Regions from separate parts of the Limosilactobacillus walteri genome, predicted to be linked through region 1. Evidence: predicted binding sites of a transcription regulator. Region 1 holds the regulator's gene; each other region holds the start of a gene.
The links. Region 1 encodes Rex, which represses fermentation and respiration genes when NADH is low (regulators of the CRP and FNR family bind a similar motif). Its sites were predicted from a motif close to TTGTGAANTANTTCACAA; they were not measured.

Region 1 (5,040 bases):
GGCAGCCAATCAGTTCGTCATTTAAAATATCACGATCCAGAATAAAGGTAATATCGTGCGCAGCGTTATTCATCAGATTAAACGGTGAAACTGCACCGCTTCTTATTGCTAGCTTATTCGTTAAATCTGTTTGACTGGCAAAGGATAAACGTCCTGACTGCAAACTTAGTTTTAGCTTTTTCATGTCAAGCCGCTTATTTTCTAACACGGCAACAAGGTAATATTTTTCTTTACTTTTTAAAAATAGGTTCTTTGTCCGCCCAAATTGATATCCCTTAACATACCTATCTGCTTCCTCAGCAGTATAGACAGGTGGATGGGTAACAACTTGGTAGTTAATGTTAGCATCATCTAAATACTTTAATACTTGCTTATTACTAATCGCCATTTTTACTTCTTACAGCAAAAGAACGCGGTCCCGAACTGGCAATTCCACTGATAATTTATCAACGTTTGAAGTACCTGTCAGCTACTCCGCTGTAACATTTTCTGCTTGAAAATAATAAAGCGGCTGAGAAAACTCAGTCGCTTTAGCATCTTCAAGTTATTACATCATACCGCCCATGCCGCCTTGTGGAGCAGCTGGAGCTTGGTTATCTTTTGGATCTGGCTTATCAGCAACAACTGCTTCAGTAGTAAGGAGCAATGCTGATACAGAAGCTGCATTTTGAAGAGCTGAACGGGTAACCATTGTTGGGTCAACAATCCCAGCCTTAATCATATCTTCAAACTTACCATCAGCAGCGTTGTAACCGATACCTTCCTTTTCGTTCTTCAATTCGTTAACAATTACTGATCCTTCAACACCGGCGTTTTCAGCAATTTGACGAACTGGAGCTTCAAGGGCAGCCTTAACAATGTTAATACCAGTTAATTCATCGCCTTCAGCGTCAATCTTATCAAGAGAAGAAATAACATTGATTAATGCGGTACCACCACCAGGAACAAATCCTTCTTGAACGGCTGCCCGAGTAGCGTTTAAGGCATCTTCAATCCGGTACTTCTTTTCTTTCAATTCAGTTTCAGTTGCGGCACCGACCTTAACAACGGCAACCCCACCTGATAACTTAGCAAGACGTTCTTGAAGCTTTTCCTTGTCAAAGTCAGAAGTGGACTTGGCAATTTCTTGCTTAATTTGTTCTACTCGTTCTTGGATCGCTTCCTTTGATCCAGAACCGTCAACAATCGTAGTAGTGTCCTTAGTAACAGTAACCTTGTTTGCTTGACCTAATTGATCAACAGTAGCATCCTTCAAGCTCATGCCAAGGTCATCAGAGATAACAGTACCACCCGTCAATACGGCAATATCTTGAAGTTGAGCCTTACGACGATCACCAAAGCCAGGAGCCTTAACAGCAACAACATTGAATGTTCCACGAATCTTGTTCAAAACAAGAGTTGGTAATGCTTCACCCGTAATATCATCAGCAATGATTAAGAGGGCCCGGCCTTCTTGAACAACTGATTGAAGTAATGGCAAGATATCTTGAATGTTGCTGATCTTCTTGTCCGTAATCAAGATGTATGGGTTGTCAAGGTCTGCTTCCATCTTGTCGTTGTCAGTAACCATGTATTGTGACATGTAACCACGGTCAAAGCTCATTCCTTCAACAACGTCAACACTAGTGTCAACTCCACGGGAATCTTCAATGGTAATAACACCATCGTGACCAACCTTTTCCATTGCATCAGCAATCAACTTACCAACTTCTGGGTTAGCAGCAGAAATAGAAGCAATTTGTTCAATGTCATCCTTGGTCTTTACATCGTGTGACATCTTCTTTAATGCTTCAACAGCAGTTTCTGTAGCCTTATCAATACCACGACGAATGCCAACTGGGTTTGCACCAGATGTAACATTCTTCATTCCGGCATTTACAATTGCTTGGGTCAAAACAGTAGCAGTAGTAGTACCGTCACCAGCGATGTCGTTAGTCTTTGAAGCAACTTCGGCTACTAACTTAGCACCCATATTTTCAAATTGATCTTCGAGTTCAATGCTCTTAGCAATTGTAACCCCATCATTAGTAATAGTAGGTGTGCCATAGCTTTGTTCCAAAACAACGTTCCGTCCCTTTGGTCCCATCGTTGTCTTAACAGTATCAGCTAACTTATCAACACCACTGAGCATAGCGCTCCGTGCATCTTCAGAAAACTTAATTTCTTTTGCCATTTATGTCACCTCAAAATTGATTTCATTTTTCGAGACGGTGAAGGAAAACGATCCTTCAACCTCAATAATTTTCAAATAATAATTTTTTATTCAACAATTGCTACTAAGTCCTTAGCATGAACAACTAAGTACTTTTCACCGTCATATTCTACTTCGTTGCCAGCGTACTTATCAAATAATACGCGGTCGCCTTCCTTAACAGCTGGAGCAAGCTTTTGTCCGTTGTCTAAAGTACGACCTTCTCCAACGGCAATAACCTTTCCAGTAGTTGGCTTTTCCTTTACGTTAGAAGCAAGGACAATTCCACCAACTGTCTTTTCTTCTTCAGTTTCAGCTTTTAGAACAACGCGATCTCCTAATGGTTTTAACACGTTAATCCCTCCATCTTGTTAATAAATTTATTTTTAGCACTCAAAACGTTTAAGTGCTAACCACATATTTAAATATAACATGTTATTTCCAAAATGCAATAAAAACACTTTGACTTTTTTTGACCATCAAGTATTTTTAAATATTCTAGTTATAACTAAACGTTGATTTGATAGGCTATTAATATACAAAAAGCACTAGTTTAACGCTTCCATTAAACCAATGCTCTTTTAATAATTATTCAACTGAATCTTCACTATAATTTTTAATGAAGTAAATCAACGTCTGTAATTCATTTGTTAAATCTATATTTTGTACCTGAACATTCTTTGGCACGGATAACCGTACGGGAGTAAAGTTAAGGATTCCCTTTACACCTGCCTCAACCAATTGGTCAGCAACATGCTGTGCTTTGATCCCAGGAACAGTCAAAATAACAACATCAATCTGTTGTTCTTTTAATTGCTTAACCATGTCTTCAGAAGGATAGATTGGGATACCACTCTTAACAGTGTTAGCGTATTCTGGCTTAGTATCAAAGGCAGCACTGATCCGCAAATTTGTATCTTGATGGAAATTGAAGTTTAATAAGGCGCTCCCTAAACTACCAACCCCCACTAAGGCAACACTAACTAAAGAGTCCTGATGAAGAATTCCCTTAAAAAACTTCAACAAACTCTCCACATCGTAACCATAGCCCCGTTTACCAAGTTCACCAAAATATGAAAAGTCACGACGAATCGTTGCAGAATCAACCTGCACTGCTTCTGATAGCTCAGTCGATGAAACCCGTTGCTTATTTGCATCCTTCAATACATTTAAATAACGGAAGTAAATCGGCAACCGTTTGGCAGTTGCTCGTGGAATCTTTTTATTAACCATTCTACCTTTGTTCCTCCTAAAATTAGTTTTTTCTCCTGCCTAGTTTGCCAACTGATTGCTAGGTTTAATTATGGATAAACTTACTAATTTTTACTTTGTGAAATTTAAGTCTGTGTATATTCTAGCAATTAAACTATTTTTTGTGAACTAAAATACAAAAATATTTTCAAATTTTTATTTAAAATTAGAAATCTGCTAAAATAAAATCATATCAAATTAACGGAATTACAATGAGGTTTCAAAATGTTACTTTTACAAACAAATGACGTTACCCGGCGATTTGGCGCGGACGTTTTATTTCACAATATGAATTTACAAATCCAAGAGCACGGTCGGACTGCCCTCGTCGGCCGTAACGGTGCCGGCAAAACAACCTTTTTAAAAATGATTGCCGGCATTACTGAACCTGACGAAGGGACCATAACCAAAGCCAAGGACCTGACAATCGGTTATCTCGCCCAGGACCAGGGACTTGATAGTCAAAATAGCATTTGGTCTGAGCTTGACACAGTTTTTACGCCATTACATAAGATGGAAAAACAGATCCACGACCTTGAGCAGCAGCTTGGTGAACTCGATAGCAGCAGCGAGCATTATCAACAAATTCTGGCCTCCTATGATACATTGCAAACATCGTTTAAGAAGCAAGGCGGATATGAATATGCTTCCCGGATGCGGGGAATTTTACACGGGTTCGGTTTTGACGAAGATACTTATGATACCCCGATTAACTCCCTTTCTGGTGGACAAAAGACAAAATTAGCCCTCGCTAAGATTCTCCTTCAAGCGCCAGGACTATTAATCTTAGACGAACCAACAAACCATTTAGACATGAATATCTTAGCGTGGCTTGAAGACTACCTCAAAAGTTATCAAGGGGCCCTCCTCATCGTCTCCCACGACCGGTACTTCCTTGACCGTGTTGTTAATGACGTGTATGACCTTGATAATAAGACCCTTACCCACTATACCGGTAACTACACCCAGTTTGTTCAACATAAGCAAGAGCGGCTTCAAGCAGAATGGAAGCACTATGACCAACAGCAAAAAAAGATCGCTAAGCTTGAAGATTTTGTCAATCGTAATATCGTCCGCGCTTCAACGACTAAACGAGCCCAAGCACGCCGTAAACAATTAGAGAAAATGGAACGTCTCGACCGTCCAGAAACTGATGACAAGTCTATTCATTTCCATTTTCACGCAGATAAAGCAAGCGGAAATGAAGTCCTCGATGTGGAGCAGGCAAAAGTCGGCTATCATGAACAGGTACTTGCCGGCCCGCTCTCATTCACCGTTCGTAAGCCGCAACGAATCGGGATTGTTGGCCCCAACGGAATCGGCAAGTCAACCTTACTCAAATCAATTCTCCATAAAATCCCGCTTATTAGCGGAACAATCAAGATGGGGGCAAACCTTGAAATTGGCTACTACGACCAGGAGCAGCAACAATTGCACCCCCATAAGACTGTCCTTGAAGAAGTATGGGATGACCATCCAGAAGTGCCAGAAAAAGATATTCGTTCCCTGCTTGGCAGTTTCTTATTTGTGGGTGATGATGTTTATAAGGTTGTCCATGAACTTTCTGGTGGAGAAAAAGCCCGTCTTGAATTAACCAA
Region 2 (5,040 bases), on a different contig from region 1:
TAGAAAGGATGTTTTTTCAATGGCAATCAAAATTTATGCCTTCGGTGGCGGTCAAATGGTTGAAGCAATGTTACGAGCGGCATTAAAAAAGAAGGTAATCACAGCCGCCGAAACTGGAATTACTGATATTTCCACGACACGGGTAGATTACCTTACAGCCCAATATCACTTTAATGTTAGTCAAGAACCAGATTGGTCGGCTGTTCAAGCCGCTGATCTTGTAATCCTTGGCGTACGTCCGCAAGATAATTGGCAAGAAATCATGAAAGAACTAGTTGCCCATCATTATCAAAAAGATGTTCTTTCAATTGTTGCCGGGGTAACTGTTAACCAGCTTTCTTCATCTGATGATCTTTTTGCAATTACACGCATTATCCCTAACACATTAACTGATATCGCAATGGGGTATAGCGGAGTAGTAAAAAACGATCGTGCAAATCAAGCTGTTATTGAAGAATTTCTTAATAGTTTTGGAAAAGTTGACTACATTGATGAATCCTTACTAGATGTATTTACTGGATATGGGGTGGCTGGACCAAACTATATCTATAATTTCTTGATTAGCTTCACAAATGCAGGAGTCCTTGCTGGCATGCCCCGTGAACAAGCAAATAAGCTAGCGTTAGAAAACTTGAAAGCCGCCGCGGTCTTTGTTGAGCAAAGTGGCAAACATCCAGCAGAACTTCTCGACATCAATAACTCAGCAGGCGGTGTTGGGATTACCGCTCAACATGAATTAGATAAGAGTTCATTTGCAGCCGGAATTGAGAATGCCGTCCTTGCTGCTGTTAAACGCACAAAAGAACTAGGCAAAGAGAATACAGGTGATTAATAATGGTAGAAACATTAAATTGGGATCACACCATGGTCGATGTGACTGATCTTCAAGACGCAATTGACTATTTTAATGCTAAGGGCTTAGCATTTGCTCCCGGTGGTAAACATGAATACTGGGGAACAAAAAATGCCCTTGACTACTTTGGTCTAAACTATATCGAACTATTGACAGTTGCAGATAAAGAAAAAGCAGCGGCCTTTCCTTATCAAAATAATTCTGCAATTCATGATGCCGTTGAAGATTATTTTGATGGTATTCAACGGATCACTACAATTGCTATTCGAACAGATGATATTGTAGCAACTCACCGCCGCTTAAAAGGATTAGGACTTGACGTCGGTGAAATTACGGATGGCAAACGGGTTGATCCTGCTGGTAAATTAGTCCAATGGAAGATCTTCTATATTAACGATGAGTTAGCCAACCATTTACCAGCGCCATTCTTCATTCAATGGAACGAAAATGATGATCAACGTCGTGAAGACTTGAAGAAACAAGGATTAATCAAGTTCCACCCTGCTGGTGACCTCTTTGTTAAACAGGCTGTCTTTAACGTAAGCGATCCTGAAGAAACTGCTAAACAATGGTCAGCAATTCTTCAAGCGGAGGTCTTACGTGAAGGTGATAACTTTACTGTCAACATCGGCAACAAGCAACTAATCTTTACGCCTGGGGTAGAAAATCGTTTATTCAAGCTGATCTTCCATGGTGCCAAGCTTCCAGAAAAGTTGCAGCTTGGGCAGATTCGGTTTGAATTAACTGATAAGGAATAAGGGAGTGCAGTACAAACTTATTTCTTTGGTTAAAATCTATAGGACGTAAATAGGTCTGTGACATAAGTCCCCTATATAGTTGAAAATGCTACAGCGCAGTACACAAAGGGACTCTAGCGTTCGGAAAATCCGAACACTAGAGTCCCTTTGCGCTTCCTATAACTAGTTCACGCTTGAATATAAAAAGAGACAGGATTATACCTGCCTACTTTTCAATTAATTATTAGTAAATGCCATCGTAAGCCTTTTGGTAAAGCTTAACGACATCTTCAACAGTACCCTTACGTGGGTTAGAGAAGGCATTACCATCCTTGAGGGCATTCTTAGCCATCATTTCAAAGTCTTCTGGTTTAGCACCAATTTCCTTGATTGATGAAGGAATACCAACAAGCTTGCACATTTCACGCATACCATCGATTGACTTTTGAGCAGCTTCGTAAAGGGTAAGGCCAGTCGTGTCATAGCCCATTACCTTAGCTAATTCTGCAAACCGTTCTGGGCATGCAATCAAGTTATATTCTTCAACAGTAGTCAAAAGCAAGGCACAGCAAACACCGTGAGGAGCATCATATTGACCACCAAGTTGGTGAGCCATGGCGTGAACGTAACCAAGGTTAGCGTTGTTAAATGCCATTCCGGCAAGCATTTCAGCTTCGACCATCTTAGTCCGTGCTTCAACGTTGTGGCCATTAGCAACAACTTCTGGCAAAGCAGTTTGGATTAATTGGATAGCTTCTTTACATTGACTATCTGTGATAGGGTTGTGGTCAACTGAAACATATGGTTCGATAGCTTGAACAAAGGCGTCACAACCAGTAGCAGCAGTAATGTCTTGTGGAATATCAAGCATTAACATTGGATCATTGAATGATACCAATGGAATGTTACGCCATGAAACGACAACAAACTTCAAATGAGTTTCTTCGTTAGTGATAACTGCGTGACGTGTTAATTCTGAACCAGTACCTGCAGTAGTGTTGACTGCCATAAGTGGTGGAAGAGGATTGTCCAATGTTTCAATTCCGGCAAGCTTGGAAATATCATCACCGTTAGTCAAAACAATACCGATACCCTTACCACAATCGTGAGCAGAACCCCCACCAACAGTAATAATGGAGTCACAGTTCTCATCTTCATACATCTTCTTACCGGCTTTAACGTTCCGGATCTTTGGGTTAGGTTCTACACCAGTAAATACTGCGTAATCTACGCCAGCCTTTTCCAATGCAGCAAGAGTTTGCTTTACCGGACCATTATCAATTTTTGATAAACCTTCAGTAGTAACAACTAATGGTTTGTGCATATTGAGCATTTTTGCACGATCACCAATTTTAGCAATAACACCAGGACCAAAGAAGTTCACGCTTGGCATTAAGAAATCAAATTGTCTATTCATTAAAATACCCTCCTCATGGCATTTGAATACGTTACCATTATCATGCAACCGTATAACTTTTGCAATAGGAACATTTTGATTTTTTATCAATTATTGCCTGATTTAAGGAGATATTATTGCCTAATCCACCGCAATTTCGCGTTCTTTGTCATAATATTCACAAATTGAAACAATATTATCATTCTGTTTCGCAAAAAATTGCTAATTTTATCACAAGCTATTTAAGTGCTTCGTCAAAAGCTATCCGCATAAGAATCGCTTGCGGGTTGTAAGTATTCAAAATTCGATCAACTGTCGCGGTCGAATCAGTCGGCATTATACTAATCTGCATATTAACCGGTAATGGTTGCATCTTCAGCCCAGTAATCACTAACTTCATCGCAACCTGCGCTTGAGAACCGCCATGACCTCCAAAAGTTACCATGCTAACCGGTTTTCCCTGCCATTCCTTACCTAGGTAATCAATAGCATTTTTTAGCACAGCTGGGTAACCCCAATTATATTGTGGAAAAACAAAGACGAATCCATCATATTTTTGAATTAATTCACTCCACTGACGCGTCTTTTTGTGAGCGTATATTCCTAAATAAGGAATCCGTGGCTCATCCATCATTGGTAAATCAACTTTTTTTAAATCAATAATATCAAATTGAACTTGCGCGCTCTCTTTAAGTTGTATTTTTAGCCAACTAGCTACTTGCATACTCCGTCGATTAGGCCGAACACTGCCAACGATAATTCCAACTTTTTTCATTCGAATGACCTCCTTGTTAATACCCTTATTTTAATAGTTTTTATGAAAAGGTAATAACAAAGTGATTCTTTTCGATATCAAAAAAACGAGGGCCTGTATTATTTTCAGCACCCTCATTTCTTTTGATAAAAGGACCAATTAACATTATATTTCGGTCGCTTCACCTGCCACCAAGTCCGCAGTTGTTTCGCCCGAAATTGATAGCGTTCAAATTCATCATTCTCAATTCTTTCCTCATTAGGTAATGTCAGTAATATTTTATTCTTTGTACTTGCATTTGCCATATCTTGCATAATAAATAGGCTTACTATAACTACTAACCATTGTAAAATTACTCGGTAACATCTTTTGCTTATCTTAAATCAAATCCTTAAAACATATCATTACATCTTTTCCTTCTAATCACTATAACATTTTCATTGATCTTAAGGGGATTTCTAAACGAAAACCAAGAAATTCTTTACTTATGGTATGGCAGGCCGTTAATAATAGTGAAAGCTCGATAGATTTGTTCACTTAAAACCAACCGCATTAATTGGTGAGGTAAAGTAAAACGCCCAAATGAAATTTGTGTATCTGCCCGCTTTAAAACGGCCGGACTTAATCCTAATGAACCACCAATCACAAAAGTAATATCACTATGACCATATGTTGTTAGTTGATTGATTTCTTTGGCAAATTCTTCTGATGTCCGTTCCTTGCCTTTAATCGCTAAGGCATATACATATTCACGATCCTTGATTTTATCAAGAATTCGTTCTCCTTCTTTTGCCATCACTTCGTCCATTTCAGCTTGACTTAGAGATTCAGGCGCCTTTTCATCTGGTACTTCGACGATTTCAAACTTACAATAGCGTCCTAATCGTTTAGCATACTCGGCAATTCCTGCCTTAAAATATTTTTCTTTCAGCTTCCCCACACCAATAATTTTTATATTCAAGATATCCACTACCTTCCACAGTTTATCCACAAACTTATCCACAGGAAATTTTAAATTGTTTAACGTTTACCGAATGTTCGGCAACTTTTTGTTCAAAAAAGCGTTTTCTTAAAACTTACTTATCCACAGTTATCTACAGGAACAATCGTTCATCATCATTTCGATAACCCTTTGGCGCGCAAGGGATTAGATAATTAAAAACGTTCAAAAATCCACTTATCCACATTTGAACGCATCCCCTGTGGATAACTTTTGAACAATAATTGTTACTGTTATATCAACAATTATAAATTTTTCTTAAATTGCGCAAAAGTTTTCCACCGACTTATCCACAAGCAA
Region 3 (5,040 bases), on a different contig from region 1:
TTTTAAAAAAAGAGTTTTATCGCCAACATATTATTGGATGATACTCGCTCCTATTCTTTTAATAGGCATCGGTATTGGATTTACTAAATACGTTGATGATCAAAATTCAGATCATAAGGCAATCATTGCTGTTGTAGCAGATAAAAATATACAAGAAGCATTAAAAAATCAAAAAACTTCAACATATCAAATCAATACTAAGATTAATACTCATAATAATAAGTTAAAAATTGATTTAGCTGATGGTGTAGTTGATGGGATTTTGTATATTAAGAACGATTTTTCTGAAATAAATTATAAATATAATGCAAGTAGCAATTCGAGCGATCCAACCAATGAGTTAAAGAAAAATATAACACTGCTTAAATCGCAATATATGGCAAGTAAAGCTGGTCTTAATGAAAAACAATGGCAAAACATTATAAAAGATGTAAACGTACAGAAAGAAAATGTTAATTATGATGGTAATACGATTAAATTAAATAACTCAGAATCTGCACAATATTTTAGTGAGTTTGCAGTTATTATTGCATTTTTCTTTTTAACCAGTTATATAAGCATAACAGGCGCTGAAATTGGAAATGAAAAAGGAAACCATTTAATCGAAGGCTTAACAGCAGCCATTCCGGCAGATAAACATTATGCTGGTAAAATGTTAGGAATTTTTTATTTGATAGGATTTCAAATAATTATCTATAGTGTGCTTGGAGGTTTAGGATATTTAATACTTCAAAAAATGCATAAAAAAGTTCTGGATTTAAATAAATATCTAAGTGGCATAAGCGCACAATACATCCTTATTGTTATACTATTAACAGTTGTATCTTTAGTATTATATGTATTTCTAGCTGCTATTTTTGCTTCATTTGTTTCAAGAGTTGAAGATATTTCACAGGCCACAAGTAGTGTTGCAAGTTTAATGTTGATTCCATATTTTTTAAGCTTTCTTACTCAAAGTAACCCCAACTTAGCGATTTCAAAAATATTGTCTTACTTTCCATATATGAGTCAAGGATTAATGCCAGTCCGAATCGCAAGAGGAGCTGCAACCTACAGTGATGGGTATATTTCATTACTGATCTCTATTATATTCGTAATGATAATGTATCTATTTTCTGCAAAAGTATATAAGAATAATGTTTTTTCTTATAGTAGTGAAAACCTAATTAAGGCAATGATAAAGCGGATTACAGCTTAAATATATTTAAGATAGATAAAAGCCGTTAGCATTCAAAAATGAACGCTAACGGCTTTTTGATGTATTTCACTAAATTTTATAAGTAACGAGTCTACATTCGACTGTGATGACAACGATGGGTGCTTAAAAATTGCTTACTATAAGCATCGACAGCACGGAATGCTTGCGCTACATCATCAGGAGTAACCGCAAATGGTAAGCGGTCCATTGTATCTTGTTCAGAACAAGCAGCTTCGCCAGCCTTGAGTAATTTTTCATCGGAAACATTCTCTAGGTGAAGGTCTGCAAGGGTTGTTGGCAAACCTAACGATAAGATAAATTGGAAATATTTATTATAACGTTCTTCATCGGCACCTTCGAGCATTAGTTGGGTTAAAGTTCCATAGGCAACTTTTTCACCGTGAGTTAAGTCATGGGTTTCTTCAAGGATAGTTAAACCATCATGAATTGCGTGCGCACCAGATAAACCACCGCTCTCAAAACCAAGGCCACTCATCAGCGTATTAGCTTCGACAATCTTGGCGAGCGCGGGCGTAACAACGTGATCTTGGGCTGCGGCAACAGCAAGGTGGGAATAATCAAATAAAGTATCCTCACACTTTTGCGCAATCGCATTACCAACCAATGTTTGTTTTTCGCCAAGCATTGTATCGCTGTTAGCCTTAGCAACTGCTTGGGCTTCAACATTTGTTGCAAGCGCATCTGCAATTCCTGAGATTAACATCCGAACAGGACCACCCGCGATTACTTGGGTGTCAACCAACACTAAGTCAGGATTTTGGTTATAGAACCGGTAGTGGTCAAAGCCACCGTCATCGGTATAGATAACTGAAAGTCGTGAACAAGGGGCATCATTAGAAGCAAGCGTTGGCATAATTACTACTGGTAGATGTAAGTTATCAGCGATAGCCTTAGCGGTGTCAACTGTCTTGCCACCACCGAGACCGTAAATTACTGAAACGTTATTTTCTTTACCGATAGCAGTTACTCGGTCAACTTCATTGGTTGATGACTCGCCATTAAACTGTACGCGAGTGACATCATAACCGTTATCCTGTAAGTATTCTTCAAACTTTTGACCAACGATTTTATAAACCGTATTGCCCGCTAATAATAAGGGCTTTTTGCCAAAGTCTTGTAAATACTTATCACTTTCGAAAAGTACACCTTTGCCTTGAATGTAAGACGATGGTGAACCGAATTCTTCAACCATATTAAATCCCTCCAGTATATGCTTTGTGTACTCTTTAACAATATCACTTTTAAAGCTTTGAGGGAAGTTTCGGCTCATTTAATTAATTTAAAATTAAGTGTTGACTTTGAATTATTAGAATGTTTTAATAATAGACAATAATTAAACGGAAAGGAAGATTCTTGATGACCTCATTATCATTAACTGCTAAGAACTATTATTTTGGCTTTGCTTACTTTATGTAGGTCCGTGCTGTTTAGGTGCGGACTGGGACGTTCGGACCTAAGCAGAGTTGAGTTAATGATGCTTTGCTAGGTGTTAGTCTAGTAGAGCGAGATATTCAGGGTTCCTGTATATAATTACGGCGAATTGACATATCGCCCAAGGCGCTAACTAGATTGACTGAGTCTCAGATCTGGTTAGCGCTTTTTTATGATTATTAAAGGGAGAGAAGAGATATGGAAATGCCTGTTGCCGAATCACAGATTAATAAACGTCGCTTGTCACTGAGCCTTTACTTGAACTACTTGATTCATGGTTTTGGAATCATTATCTTAGCGCAAAATATGGTTGCTCTTGGGAGTGTCTGGCAAGTACCGATTAAAACAGTATCTTTTGTTATTTCGGGAATTGGAATCGGGCGGTTAATTGCTTACCTAATAACTGGAACCTTAGCTGATATGCTTAGTCGAAAATTGTTTGTGTTTATTGGCATGGCCTGTTACTTGATTTTTGCTATTGGGATGGTAATGACACACAGTATTCCGGTTGCTTATGGTCTAGCGATTTTAGCAGGAATTGCTAATTCGGCACTAGATGCAGGGACATACACGACTTTAGTAGAAATGAATAATGGTAAAGGCTACGATACGATTTTAATTAAAGGCTTTGTTTCGCTTGGGGAATTTATCTTGCCATTAATTGTCGCGGCTTTATCGGCTAATAATTTATGGTTTGGTTGGTCCTTTATTGTAATGGCGGTATTGATTATTACAAATATGATTAATATGAGCACTATCAAATTTCCTAAAATTCAACGGGTAACGCTCCGTCACCATCAACAAACGGTTCGTCGACCTAAGAAGTCAATTAGGAAAATGGTTGCAACAATCCTCCTGCTCGGATACGGTTACTCATCCATGGCTGTGATGATTTGGTTTACACAGTGGATTACCCTTTTTGCGCAGAAGTCCCTCGGGTACGGCAACCTTGCTGCTCATACACTCTTATCGCTTTACAGTGTTGGTTCAATTATAGGAGTAATTACTTTATTTATTTTGTTAAAGCGGAATGTTAATGAAATGACTTTATTGGTTAGTTTGAATTTAACGGCAGTTATCGCGTTACTCATTATCCTAATTGCGGGGAATAATATTAACCTTGTCAGTGTAGCCAGTTTGGTATTTGGATTTAGTGCTGCTGGTGGAATTATGCAGACGGGATTAACGGTTTTCATGAACCTTTACCCCCGCCATCGTGGCATGGTGACCGGAGCATTTTACTTTTTTGGCAGTATCGCCTCATTCACGGTTCCGCTAATTACGGGTGTTTTATCCGCGCATAGTATTCAATTAGCATTTGCGGGGGACCTAGCAGTTGCCGTTAGTGGAACAATTTTAATGGTTATTTTAGCTTTATTAAATACAAAGGGGAAGATTAAGAATGGAACGAATTGATGGACACACGATTTTAATTGGCCTTATGGCAACACCAATCAGACACTCAATGTCACCAACGATGCATAACAATGCTTTTGCTAAATTAGGCTTAAATTACGCCTATCTTGCTTTTGAAGTGGGTAATGACCAATTAGCGGATGCGGTGCAGGCGATTCGCACGCTTGAGATGCGGGGATCAAATGTTTCAATGCCAAATAAACAAAAAATTTTACCGCTCCTCGACAAACTATCGCCAGCAGCTGAGATGGCTGGAGCGGTCAATACTGTGGTAAATGATAATGGCGTATTAACTGGCTATACTACTGACGGAACCGGCTTTATGAAATCGCTAGCGGATGAAGGCTTGGATATCCGGGGCAAGAAAATGGTGTTAACTGGTGCTGGTGGTGCAGGAACCCCGATTGCCATTCAAGCCGCATTAGATGGGGTAAAAGAGATTGCGATTTTTAACCGGCAAGATGCCCAGTGGCAACAGGCTAAGAAGAATGTTGAAATGATTAATTCGCAGACAAACTGTCATGCCAGCTTGCATCATTTGGAGGATCGCGATGATTTCAAGCATGAGTTAGCGACAGCTGATATTTACTGTGATTCAACTGGGGTGGGAATGAAACCGCTGGAAGACATGACCCTTGTTGAAGATCCGGGATGGTTCCATAAGGATATGATTGTTTTTGATACAGTTTATGCGCCGCGAGAAACAAAGCTCATGAAAGTTGCTAAAGAGGCTGGTGTTAAACACGTCCTCAATGGCTTGGGGATGATGCTCGAACAAGGCGCGGAAGCCTTTAAGCTTTGGACTGGAGTAGCGATGCCTGTTGAATATATTCATCAGTTATTATTTGACGAGGAGCAAGAATAGATGCGGACAGTTGAAGTAAACGGCCTTGAAATCGGGGCGGGTAAACCTAAAATTGCAGTTCCGTTAGTAGAGGCAACAACAGGGGCACTAGTTAGTGCTGCGAAACAAG

Region 2: DTK66_RS03210 (iron-containing alcohol dehydrogenase) is a predicted target of Rex. The motif match lies at 3,153-3,170, and genes of this name have one in related genera.
Region 3: DTK66_RS03880 (glycerol dehydrogenase) is a predicted target of Rex. The motif match lies at 2,435-2,452, and genes of this name have one in related genera.

Annotation. Positions count from the first base shown of each region.
Region 1 covers NZ_QORN01000029.1:31,807-36,846, reverse strand. Annotated here, with positions in the region: gene DTK66_RS07445 (prolyl-tRNA synthetase associated domain-containing protein) at 1-388, opposite strand, end outside; gene groL (chaperonin GroEL) at 548-2,173, opposite strand; gene groES (co-chaperone GroES) at 2,260-2,544, opposite strand; gene DTK66_RS07430 (redox-sensing transcriptional repressor Rex) at 2,780-3,424, opposite strand; gene DTK66_RS07425 (ABC-F family ATP-binding cassette domain-containing protein) at 3,668-5,040, shown strand, end outside.
Region 2 covers NZ_QORN01000010.1:2,124-7,163, reverse strand. Annotated here, with positions in the region: gene DTK66_RS03220 (pyrroline-5-carboxylate reductase family protein) at 20-832, shown strand; gene DTK66_RS03215 (VOC family protein) at 835-1,611, shown strand; gene DTK66_RS03210 (iron-containing alcohol dehydrogenase) at 1,835-3,007, opposite strand; gene DTK66_RS03205 (NADPH-dependent FMN reductase) at 3,225-3,761, opposite strand; gene DTK66_RS03200 (hypothetical protein) at 3,875-4,054, opposite strand; gene rlmH (23S rRNA (pseudouridine(1915)-N(3))-methyltransferase RlmH) at 4,222-4,701, opposite strand.
Region 3 covers NZ_QORN01000015.1:5,657-10,696, reverse strand. Annotated here, with positions in the region: gene DTK66_RS03885 (ABC transporter permease) at 1-1,198, shown strand, start outside; gene DTK66_RS03880 (glycerol dehydrogenase) at 1,290-2,411, opposite strand; gene DTK66_RS03875 (MFS transporter) at 2,849-4,066, shown strand; gene DTK66_RS03870 (shikimate dehydrogenase) at 4,053-4,931, shown strand; gene aroD (type I 3-dehydroquinate dehydratase) at 4,932-5,040, shown strand, end outside.